2 linked regions of the Arcticibacter tournemirensis genome follow. The protein of the gene in region 2 interacts with the protein of the main gene of each other region in a pairwise test. Links are inferred from orthologs where the notes say so. Each region holds a gene or a part of one and is shown on either strand. Other genes may lie near its edges.

The links. The genes of interacting proteins can lie anywhere in the genome.
Region 1: the proteins of BDE36_RS23385 (region 2) and BDE36_RS21230 interact in binary tests that used the Bacillus subtilis proteins (3 or more experiments, as listed by UniProt). The link is inferred for Arcticibacter tournemirensis from one-to-one orthologs.

The regions. Positions count from the first base shown.
Region 1 is NZ_VFPL01000001.1:5,083,544-5,089,996, reverse strand. The notes cover bases 1,922-5,681. They hold BDE36_RS21230 (efflux RND transporter permease subunit), read right to left. Parts: upstream 5,299-5,681; coding sequence 2,122-5,298; downstream 1,922-2,121. Other genes in these bases: BDE36_RS21225 (efflux RND transporter periplasmic adaptor subunit), read right to left, coding at 5,347-5,681; BDE36_RS21235 (ThuA domain-containing protein), read right to left, coding at 1,922-1,986. In the rest of the region: lpdA (dihydrolipoyl dehydrogenase), read left to right, coding at 1-1,105; more of BDE36_RS21235, read right to left, coding at 1,297-1,921; more of BDE36_RS21225, read right to left, coding at 5,682-6,411. UniProt on the Bacillus subtilis protein: Required for self-resistance to surfactin, an antimicrobial lipopeptide surfactant produced by B.subtilis. Also required for swarming motility.
Region 2 is NZ_VFPL01000002.1:438,591-444,273, reverse strand. What follows is about bases 134-3,123. They hold BDE36_RS23385 (glycosyltransferase family 2 protein), read left to right. Parts: upstream 134-1,133; coding sequence 1,134-2,114; downstream 2,115-3,123. Other genes in these bases: BDE36_RS23380 (glycosyl transferase), read left to right, coding at 2,237-3,123; glf (UDP-galactopyranose mutase), read right to left, coding at 134-976. In the rest of the region: more of glf, read right to left, coding at 1-133; more of BDE36_RS23380, read left to right, coding at 3,124-3,178; BDE36_RS23375 (sugar 3,4-ketoisomerase), read left to right, coding at 3,186-3,560; BDE36_RS23370 (DegT/DnrJ/EryC1/StrS family aminotransferase), read left to right, coding at 3,547-4,629; BDE36_RS23365 (methyltransferase, TIGR04325 family), read left to right, coding at 4,677-5,468; BDE36_RS23360 (nucleotide-diphospho-sugar transferase), read right to left, coding at 5,495-5,683.

The sequences.
Region 1 (6,453 bases), on a different replicon or contig from region 2:
TCTCATTAAAAAGAATAAGATTACTCCCTATACCGGAGTTGCCTCCTTTAAAGATAAAAACACCATAAAGATCAGCAAACAGGATGGCTCGGAGGAAACGATTACATCTGAAAAAGTAATCATAGCTACGGGCTCGAAGCCTACTGCCTTACCTTTTCTTCCAATTGATAAGAAAAGGATCATTACTTCTACAGAGGCCTTGAATCTTCCGGAAGTGCCGAAACATCTTATTGTTATCGGAGGGGGCGTGATCGGCCTCGAGCTTGGTTCGGTTTATGCACGACTTGGAGCTAAGGTAACAGTAGTTGAGTTTCTCGATTCAATTATTGCTACAATGGACAAGACCATGGGTAAAGAATTGCAGAAATCTCTTACTAAGCTGGGTTTCGAATTCCTTTTGAGTCACAAAGTCACGGGAGCATCTGTAAAGGGAAAGAGGGTGAGTGTTACTGCCGAAAGTCCGAAAGGGGATAATATAACTATTGAGGGTGATTATTGTATCGTGGCTGTCGGTCGTACCGCATATACAGAGGGCCTGGGATTGGAAAATATTGGAATTAAGCCTGAAGAGCGGGGCAGGAAAATACCGGTAGATGACCATCTGGAAACTTCTGTAAAGGGAGTATATGCCATCGGTGATGTGATAAAGGGCGCCATGCTTGCTCACAAAGCGGAAGAGGAAGGGGTGTTTGTAGCAGAAACCATTGCCGGACAGAAACCACATATAAACTACAATTTAATACCTGGAGTTGTGTATACCTGGCCTGAAGTAGCAAGTGTGGGATCTACCGAAGAACAACTAAAGCAACAGGGCACGAAATACAAGACGGGTTCATTCCCATTTAAAGCTAGTGGCAGGGCGCGTGCAAGCATGGACACAGATGGCCTGGTAAAAGTACTCTCAGACGCTCAAACAGATGAGATCCTTGGAGTTCACATAATCGGTCCCCGCGCTGCCGATATGATCGCGGAGGCTGTAGTGGCTATGGAGTTCCGCGCTTCGGCTGAAGATATCGGCCGCATCAGTCATGCACACCCAACCTATACGGAGGCGTTTAAAGAAGCGTCGTTGGCTGCTTCTGATAACAGAGCTATCCATATATGAGTTGAAGGTGAAAAGTAGTTGAATGTCCAGAGTTGAGAGTCGCGGCATAACAATCCTCTTAACAGATCTTGTTTGGCACCGTTTAACTACTGTTAGAATTGCAAAGAAATGTTTACTGACGGCAGTATCAGTACATTTCCTTTGAAATAATATTACATAAGGGCTGAAATATCCAGGTATTTCGGCCCTTTCTATTTGCCTATTGCGTATTGAATTCCTCCAAGCAGGTGTTTTAAAAACAGTGGGTCACTGTAGCTTTCTTCAGTGTGGCCCAGGCCTGTATAAAATGCGCGTCCGCCATCATATTCATGATACCAGGCGATAGGGTGTTCGTTCCCGTTCGTTCCGCCTTCGTAACTTTTCTCGTCAAGCCAGGCAAGCACTTTCATGTCCGGATTGATGTCTTTAAAGTTATACCACTCGTCGGTGTGTTCCCAAACATCCGGCAGCAATTTAGTGGAAGGATGTTTCTTGTCGGTTACTTTGATAATGGCTTTCTGTACTTTCGGATGGTTTGTAAAGTAAGCGCCAACTAATTTTCCATACCATGGCCATTCATACTCCGTATCAGTGGCCGCATGAACGCCCACAAAGCCCTTTCCTGACCTTATATAGGTTTCGAATGCCTTCTGCTGCCCGGGGTCAAGAACTTCGTGTGTGGTGTTAAGAAAAATGACAGCGGCATATTTTTTTAAGTTTCCCCCGGTGAAATGCGAAGCATCTGCAGTTGTATCAACTTTGAAGCTATTATTCTTTCCAAGGGCCTGGATGACCATGATACCGGCAGGAATAGATTTATGATAATAACCTCCCGTTTTGTAAAAAACAAGAATTGTCGCCTGTTTCGGCTTTACGTCTAGTGTGAATTGGTTTGATGTCATACACGCGCTGAAAAGACAGATGAAGTTAATTAAAAGACTAAGCATAACCGGTCATTTTAGCGAATATACTTTATCTGGGTGACATAAAAAAGGGGCCTTAAGCCCCTTTTTTATATATCATGAATCAATTAATGCCTATTTATTATATTGCATCATTTCATACTCGTCGTCGTCGATCTCGCCAGTATAGGGCTCCGTCATCAGAACATCTATATCGTCGTCGTGCTTATTGAACCCGAAGTAAGTAAGAATCTTATCAAAAGCTTCATAAATTACCGGAACGATAATGAGTGTGAGGAATAGGGAACTGGTAAGGCCCCCCATAATAACCCAGGCCAAACCATTTTTCCATTCTGCCCCTGCGCCTTTTGCAATTGCGATAGGAAGCATACCGATAACCATCGCAATGGTTGTCATCAGAATAGGGCGGAGCCGGGCGTGGTTGGCCATAATTAATGCTTCCCTTGTACTCTTACCCTCCGCTTTCTGCTGATTTGTAAAGTCGACAAGGATAATGGCGTTCTTTGCAACCAATCCAATAAGCATGATCAAACCAAGAATGGTGAATATATTCAGAGAGTTATTTGTGAGTGCCAGGGCGAGCAAAGCCCCTATTACCGATAGCGGGATAGAAAACATCACCACAAATGGGTATACATAGTTGTCGTAGAGGGCTACCATAATAAGGTAAACCAAGATGATAGACATCAGCAGGGCAACACCTAATGTTCCAAAGCCTTCTGATTGGTTTTCCATATCACCGCCAAAGATAAAGCTAACTCCGGCTGGCCTGGGCAGGTCTTTAATCTGGGTTTCAAGTTCAGAGAAAATAGTTCCTGACGGTCGCCCCACCACCTGCGACTGCACTGATACCTTCGTGCTTTTATCCTGGCGTTCAAGCTGACTTGGCCCCGAACTTTCTGTAACCGTAGCAAACTGCTCGAGATGGATTTGTTGTTCGTCTTTGTTTATAAACGTGAGGTTCTTAACATCGTCCATGCTCTTTCTATTAAAATTGTCAAGCCGGATGTTGATGTCGTATTCGTACTCTCCCTGCCTGAACTTACTGTCGGTGTTTCCGCTAAATGCTGTTTGCATGGTAGCGCCGACAGTTTGAAGACTTAAGCCGAGAGCCGACATTTTATCCCTGTCTACTTGTACCCTTATTTCAGGATTTCCGCTTTCGACAGAGAGCTTAACTTCGGTGGCTCCATCAATTTTCTCGAGCTTTGATTTTACCACATTGGCGAACTTCATTACGCTGTCGAGTTCACTCCCCCTTACTACAACTTCAACAGGAGCTCGTTCTGCACTTCCGAGGATGCTCACTGGTGTGGTCTTAACTTTTGCTCCCACTAATTGAGGTGCAAGTTCTTTTTTTATTCGGGCAGCATAAACGTCGGACGGGTCGGTTCTCTCTTTGCGATCGACAAGCTGCACATTTATCTCCGACTTGTATGCTGTAGCTAACGATGCCCCCATTCCATCACTCGTCTGACCCACAGTTGTGATCAGTCTTGTAACTTCAGGCTTCCGGCTTAAAATAGCTTCGGCTTTACTCGTTGCCAGATTGGTTTGTTCAATAGACGCATCTTTCGGCATTTCAATTTGCACGATGAATTCTCCGCGGTCACTTTTTGGGAAAAATTCAGTTCCGATAAAGCCGGCGCCAATAAGGGCAACTGAGGAGAAGAGCAGAACAACCGTTCCTCCCAGTACTATCCATTTATGTCCCAGCGACCATGTAAGCAGGCTGGTGATCCAGGCGGTGAACCTGTCGAGGCGTCTTTCAAATGAAAGGATAATCTTTCCAAAGAAATTCTTCCCTTCAATGTGCTCAAGCTTTCCGAATCTCGAAGACAGCAACGGTACAATGGTAAAGGAAGCAAGTAAACTAAGTAACGTTGCAATGATGACTACCACACAAAACTCCCGCAATATATCCGAAACAAGACCTGTACTGATAGCAATAGGGAAGAAAACAACCACAATTACCAGTGTGATGGAGGTAACTGTAAATCCGATTTCTTTTGTTGCATCATAGGCAGCGCGTACGCGGTTCTTGCCCATCTCCATATGCCGGTAAATGTTTTCAAGTACAACAATCGCATCGTCGACAAGGATACCTACTACAAGTGAAAGACCCAGTAACGACATCAGGTTAAGCGTAAATCCAAAGAGTTTTATTCCTATAAAAGTTGCAATCAGCGAAGCAGGGATCGATACCATCACAATGGCCGCATTACGCAAACTATGCAGGAAGAAAAGCATTACAAACGCCACCAGAATTACCGCCAATATCAAGTCATGAATAACAGCATCGGCCGATTCGAGGGTGTATGTCGAACTATCAGACGCTATCGTAATGTTAAGGTCGATGTTTTTGTAGTCAGTTTTCAGACTTGTTATTATGTTGCGTACGCCTTCGCTCACCTCTACGGCATTAGCATCCGTCTGTTTTAAAACCTGAAGTGCAAGGGCTGCTTTACGGTCAACCCTGGCGATCTTTTCGACGTCTTTTTGACTATCCTGGACATCGGCAATGTCTCTAAGTCTTACTTGCACGTTGTTCTTATCCGAAACAACCAGGTTCCTCAGTTCTTCGACACTTCCATACTTCCCCGCCAGCCTAATAAGAATGTCGCGGTTTTCGGTCCTGATACTTCCGGTAGGGAAGTCAAGATTCGAGCTTCGAATAGCTTGCTGCACTGTAGTGAGTGACAATCCGTAACCTTGCAGTTTGTTTTCGTCAATATTCACCTGGATTTCGCGCTCACGACCGCCAATGATATTTACCTGAGCTACGCCGTTTACCCTTGAGATGTTAGGTACAATCCGGTTATCCATCAGGTCGTAAAATGCAGCATCGTCCATATTTGATGTAGACGACATTGTCAGAATGGGAAGATCGTCGAGCGAAAACTTGTTTAGTGATGGTGCTTCTGCATCGTCAGGTAAATCAGAGAGAATTGCATTTACTTTTCTCTGTGCATCGTTCAATGCGAGGTCGACATCTGCGCCACTATTCAACTGGATAACTACGGATGACAGGCTCTCATACGAGGTAGCTGTAATCTTCTTAATGTTTTCCATCGAGGATACGGCATCCTCGATTTTTTTTGTGACCGTGTTCTCTACTTCTGTTGGCGAAGCACCCGGATAGGTTGTTGTAACCGACACCACCCCCGGCGAAAACTTCGGTAACATTTCGTAGTTAAGGGATCTGTAGCTTATAAACCCCAGCAGGGAAAGTACTGTGAACAGCACTACTACAATGGTGGGTCTCTTTATCGATATTTCAGCTAATTTCATTTTTTAATTTTGATTAATAGTTTCTGGTACAAGCCACTTATACTTATCTTATTTCACTGCTTGTACCTGAGTCCCATCTGTGAGATTAACCTGCCCGCTGGTTATAACTGTTTCACCTTCTTTTAGTCCTTCGAGGATTTCGACACGTTCGCCTGCGATTCTTCCGGGAGTTACATTTCTGGAGCGTGCTGTACTTCCATCAAGAACAAACACCTTATTGCTGTTCACACTTCCTGCAAATGCTGTCCTTGGAACTGTAATAACCGGACGCTGTTGTGGTAAATCAAATACTGCAGTTCCGTACATTCCTGCTTTCAACTCGTTTCCGCTATTATTGCTTACTTCAATCTCTACCGGGAAGTTCAGACTGTTATCGGCTTTGGGAGCAATAAAACTAATCTTACCTGTAAACTCTTTTTCCGGAAAAACTTTTGAAGTGATTTTTACCCTGTCTCCAACTTTAAGGTTAACAACCTGTGTTTCATTTGCTGTCACTTTAAGCTTGAGCTTGGAAAGGTCAACTATTTCAAACAGCTGAGTTCCGGGAGATACAAAAGAACCTTTTTCTATAAAGCGTTTGTTAACGATCCCCGAAATAGGTGCTTTGATATCTGCGTCGTTTGACTTTCTCTTTGCCGTTTGTACGCGGGCCAGTGCATTCCTGACGTTTAATCGCATAGCATCTACCTGTTGCTGTGTCACTCCGCCGGTCTTAAATGAGCTTTCGTACCGTTCAAGGTCGCGTACCGCATTCTGATAATTTGCCTGAGCGGCCTGGGCTTCTACAGAAAGCAGTTCGTCGTCGATGCGTGCAACGACCTGACCACGCTGTACATGGTCGCCTTCATCTACAGTAATACGTGTTACTCTTCCGGAGTTTTCGGCAGATAGCGTTAAATCCTGATTGGCGGCAAAATTGCCGTTTGCACTAAAGTCGAGATCAACCGTGCCCGTTTTGGCTGTTTCAGTCTTCACGGCTACGGCACCTGTATTGCCTTCGGCAACGACCGCCGTCTTCGCCTGGTTGCTCTTTTTATTGTTCTGCAACACCCAGGCAATTAAAGCCAGTACAAGGACAACTACTATTACTGTTATTATACTTCTCTTTTTCATTTTATTGTTCGATTGAGGGCCCCGTACTTATATTGTCCGTGA
Region 2 (5,683 bases):
TTAAAATTGCACCGTTGTTATCGTTATTGACGGGATAATAAGGTTCTGCGCCTTTCTCGCTTGTCAAAGGATATTCTTTTGTGATCACTGTCTTGGGTTGAGTTCCGAACTCGAAGTGCTTATGCTCGATAATCCGGGTATAGGCTGGTTCTGAGTCAGTATAATTTACTACGGCGTTGCCCTGATAGTTTTCCGTGTCGACAACCTCAGTTTCAAAGCGCAGGCTTCGGTATTCGAGTTCGCCGAACCTGAACCCGTAATACTCGTCTATTTTGCCGGTAAATACAATTTTGTCGGCTATGCTTTCAAATTCTTCACGCCGACTGATAAAGTCGGTGTTAAGCTGAACTTCAATGTCTTTTAACAAGCCCTCGACTATCTTATTATATCCTCCCACAGGGATACCCTGGTATTTGTCGTTGAAGTAGTTGTTATCGTAAGTAAAGCGCACTGGCAGACGTCTAATAATGAAGGCGGGAAGTTCTGTAGCTTTCCGGCCCCATTGTTTTTCAGTATAATGTTTGATCAGCTTTTCGTAAATATCGGGTCCAACAAGTTTTAAGGCTTGTTCTTCAAGGTTTTTCGGTTCGGTAATGTTCAGCCCTTTTATCTGTTCTTCTATCTTTTGTTTTGCTTCCTGCGGAGTTTTCGTTCCCCAGAGGCGATAGAAGGTGTTCATGTTGAAAGGAAGGTTGTAAAGCTCTCCTTTATAATTTGCAATTGGAGAGTTGGTGTAGCGGTTGAACTCAGCGAACTGATTCACATAATCCCATATGTCTTTATCGTTTGTATGAAAAATATGAGCGCCATACCAATGAACGTTGATGCCTTCCATTTCTTTACAGAAGATGTTGCCGCCGGCATGATCACGCTTGTCGATTACCAGGCATTTTTTTCCGGCTTTGGTCGCTTCGTGCGCAAAAACGGCTCCGAACAATCCGGAGCCGACAACGAGATAGTCGTATTTCTTTGTCATTCAATAGGTGATGTCTGTAGATTTTTTATTCTAAACGCGGACTGTGGGGTTTTGTTTGGTATTGCACTCCTTTCGTAATTATAAGGATAAATGCTATTTTTGGATTCATTATTATCGAGGTTTGACTGATATAAAACCCGAGATCAACAATAGCCTTATGAGTAAAGACCAGGAGCGGGGTGTAAAGAAGCCCTTGCTAGCAATTGTATTACCATGTTATAATGAGGAAGAAATAATTCTTCAAAGCGCTAATGTTTTAAAAGAGTTTTTAACAGATTTAAAACTATCAGGATCTATACATCCCGACAGTTTCATAGTAATTGTGGATGATGGAAGTTCGGATAAAACTCTTGACCTGCTTATTTCTCAAGCAGACGAAGCTCTGAAAGTTGTTAAGTTAGCTTCTAATGTTGGTCATCAAAATGCATTATTGGCGGGAATGCAGGTGGTAACCGGACACGTCGATTGCGCTATTACAATGGATGTCGATTTGCAGGATGATCTTAGTGCTATTAGTAAGATGATAGCGGCTTACAACCGCGGTGCTCATATTGTATATGGAGTGAGAAACGACCGGGAAACAGACACTGTGTATAAAAGCACAACAGCCCGGGTGTTTTACAAGTTGATGGGAGCAATGGGAGTAAAACTGATTGAAGATCACGCAGACTTTCGTTTACTTTCCGGTTTTGCCTTGTCCGAATTTGCAAAATACAAGGAGGTAAATCTTTTCATCAGGGGTATTATACCGATGATCGGGCTGAAGTCTGAAATTGTGTATTACAAACGACTGTCACGGATCGGTGGGGATACGAAATATTCTCTAATAAAGATGCTTTCACTGGCTCTTGACGGGGTCACCTCTTTTAGCAACCGTCCGGTTAGACTTATTTCGTTTCTCGGTATTTTTATGTTTGTAACCAGCGTATTCCTGGCTATATGGATTGTTCTGGTAGTTCTTAGGGGAGACAATATTCCCGGCTGGGCTTCAACCGCTTTGGTGATGGATATGCTTGGAGGTATCCAACTCTTAGCACTGGGAATTATGGGAGAATATATCTCGAAAATTTACCTTGAAACGAAGGGGAGACCTCATTATCATATCGAAGCGGTTATAGAAAAGAAAGATCAGGAATGATAAACACCGTATAAGAATAACCAACATAGACAGTTGTTCTTATTCGGTATATTTGGCTTTTTGTAATCATGCTTAATTATTGCACGTTATTCAATTCTGCATATCTCTCGAGAGGTTTGGCTATGTATAATTCTTTAGAAAGATACAGCAACAACTTTCATCTCTATATTTTTGCTTTTGACGACGATTGCTATAACTGTCTGAAGGAGCTGCGGCTTATACATGCCACGATTATTTCTTTAAACGAATTTGAGGATGAAGAATTATTAAGTGTGAAACCGGGACGAACCGCCGGTGAGTATTGCTGGACTTGCACTTCATCTACTATCTGGTATTGTATTAATACATTTTCACTCGACCATTGTACTTACCTGGACGCCGACCTGTTTTTTTTCAGCGATCCGAAGGTGTTGACGGACGAAATGGGCGAAAGCTCCGTGCTTATTACCGAACACAGATACAGTCCGGAACATGACCAGTCGGCTCTTAGTGGAATCTATTGTGTTCAGTTTATTACCTTTAAGAACACAGAGGAAGGGATGAAAGTATTAGACTGGTGGCGTAAGGCCTGCCTGGAATGGTGTTACAAAAGATTTGAAGATGGGAAGTTCGGTGATCAGAAATATCTGGATGACTGGACAACCAGGTTTGAAGGGGTTCACGTACTGCAGCACCAGGGCGGTGGCGTTGCACCATGGAATAATCTCCAATACGAGTTTGCCGGGAAAGGTACGGGGGTTACTGTTTCTACGGCTGTCTCCGGTGGGGAATCTGATTTGATTTTTTACCATTGTCACGATTTTAGATATTGTTTGAATAATACGTTGCGCCTTACAGCAGAACAGTACGCGCTTAAAAAGGAAGTTATAAGTTTGGTCTACAAGCCATATGCTAAGGGATTGGCAGAAGCTGAGAAACAGATTAGAGCAGTGAATGGTACCCTGACCTTTCATGAGCCGCTTCTAAATCTCGACTGGGTGATGACGAATATCGGCCGAAAAGCGACATTCACACTAACAGGGCATTATAAGAACTACTACAAGAAAAGAAAACTGGAATCGTAAATACGGTATGGCTGAATTAATCAATTTAAAAACGTTTACTGACAAAAGAGGGAATCTTACCGTTATAGAAAAGGTGATTCCCTTTGACATCAGGAGGATCTTCTATATTTACGGAGTAGACGATTCTGTGAGAGGAGGACACAGGCACAAGACGACGGTTCAGGCAGCCATTTGTCTTGTTGGTAAGTGCACTATTCACAACGATAATAGTAAAGTACAGCAGGAGTTTATCCTGGATTCTCCTGATAAGTGTTTGTTGATAGCGCCTGAGGACTGGCACAAGATGTACGATTTTAGTGAAGATGCCATACTGATGGTGCTGGCTTCCGAGTTTTTTGATCCGGACGATTATATATACGAGCCCTACCATGATAGAATATGAAAATCTGAGATTGCTCAATGAGCCATTTTTTGAAGAGTATAAAAGGACTTTTTCGGATACTCTGGAAAGAGGCTGGTTTATACTCGGTAACAATGTGTCGGCTTTCGAAAAGGACTTTGCTTCTTATTGCAGCTCTGGTTATTGTGCAGGACTAGCTTCTGGACTCGATGCTTTAATTCTTGCGCTACGTTGTTTTGAATTCCCCGAAGGGAGTGAGGTGATCGTTCCCTCTAATACCTACATTGCTACTATTCTTGCGGTTTATCACAACGGACTGGTACCGGTATTGGTTGAACCGGATATCAATACGTACAATATCGATCCGTTAAGGATTGAAGAAAGCATTACTTCTAAAACCCGTGCTATTTTGGTTGTCCATCTCTATGGGAAGTCATGTGATATGGACCCGATTACCGCCATTGCGCGGAAATATGGACTGAAAGTGATCGAGGATTGTGCACAGTCGCACGGGGCGAAATATAAAGGAAAGAAGACTGGCACCTTTGGTGATTTCGGAGCTTTTAGCTTCTACCCTACGAAGAATCTTGGAGCACTGGGTGATGCAGGGGCTATAACAACAGATAATGAGACGCTTTACGAAAAGATAAAGGCCCTGCGTAATTATGGTTCCCGGGTAAAGTATCATAACGAGTATATCGGCACTAATTCACGGCTTGATGAAGTACAGGCCGGATTTCTTTCCATTAAGCTAAACAGATTGGATGAAATCAACGCTCATAAGAGAAGGCTCGCAGAGATGTATCATAACGGGCTAAAATCTGATTTTATAAAGCCGGTGGTGGAACCCGATTATTTTGATGTATATCACATCTACAATATCAGACATCCCGAGCGTGACCGGCTAAGAGAGTACTTGCTACAGAACGGAGTAAAGACAGAAATTCATTACCCGGTGCCTCCTCATCAGCAGAAAGCTCTTGAAGAAAAGTTCAGGAAATCGTACCCTATTTCGGAAGAGATACACCGTACCACGTTGAGCTTACCCGTATCCTATTGCCATAAAGAAGATGAAATAGAAAGAGTAATTGAAGTGTTGAATGACTTTTAGCTATTAAAGAGCTATAAGCCGTTAGTTCCTATCTATAAAAAACGATTATGAGCCTGTTTGGAAAACTAAAGAAAAAGCCTAAAGAAAAATATGGCTGGTTTGGCGATTATGCTACCTGGGAGGAAGCTGCTGCTCATGGAGAGGGGTTTGCAAAGAGCAACATCCTTGAGAAGACGAAGGCCGCACTTTTAAAAGTGAAAAATGGAGAAGCGGTTTATGAAAGAGACTCGGTGCTTTTCGATAAGAAGGAATACCCGTTCCCTCTAATATCGTTTCTGCTTCATAGCGCTTTTGAGAACGGTGCTCCTTTGAATATACTTGATTTTGGAGGGTCTCTTGGCAGTACCTATTTCCAGGTAAAGGAATTTTTAAGTAATCAGGTTTGCTCAAGCTGGAATGTTGTGGAACAAGCCCATTACGTGGAGTGCGGCAAGGAGTATTTTGAAGACGGACTGCTGCGTTTTTTTCATTCAATTGAGGAATGTAACGCGAAGTATAAGACTGATTTGATGATATTGTCGGGTGTAATTCAGTATTTACCCGAGCCGCATACTTTTCTTGAGGAGTTAGTCGGCTTAGGATACAAGTATATTATCATTGACCGAACTGCCTTTATCGATAGAGGGAAAGACCGTTTAACCATTCAGAACGTATGGCCCTCCGTATATGAAGCGTCCTATCCTGCATGGTTCTTTAACGAATATGATTTCCTGAAGCATTTTAACGAAAGGTATACACTCGAAGCGGAGTTCAGCACTTATGTGCAGGGCGAATCCATCATTCAGATTGATGGCGTGCCTGCTGGATATGATAAGGGTTTTTACTTAAAAAAGCACTAGTAAGCTTATGCTGGCATCTGCACTTTTTATCGTTTAAACAGCCATCGTTTGATTCTGCGGCTGATACGCTTTTCCTTCTGTTTCTTCTTTTCGATGGAGAACTCAACATCCAATATCGCAAGGTCGGCCATTTTAGACGGCAATATGACGTGAGGATGCCGCAGGACTTTCTCCGGCTTACCGTGAGGCAGGTTAGCGACCCGGCCATCGAGATC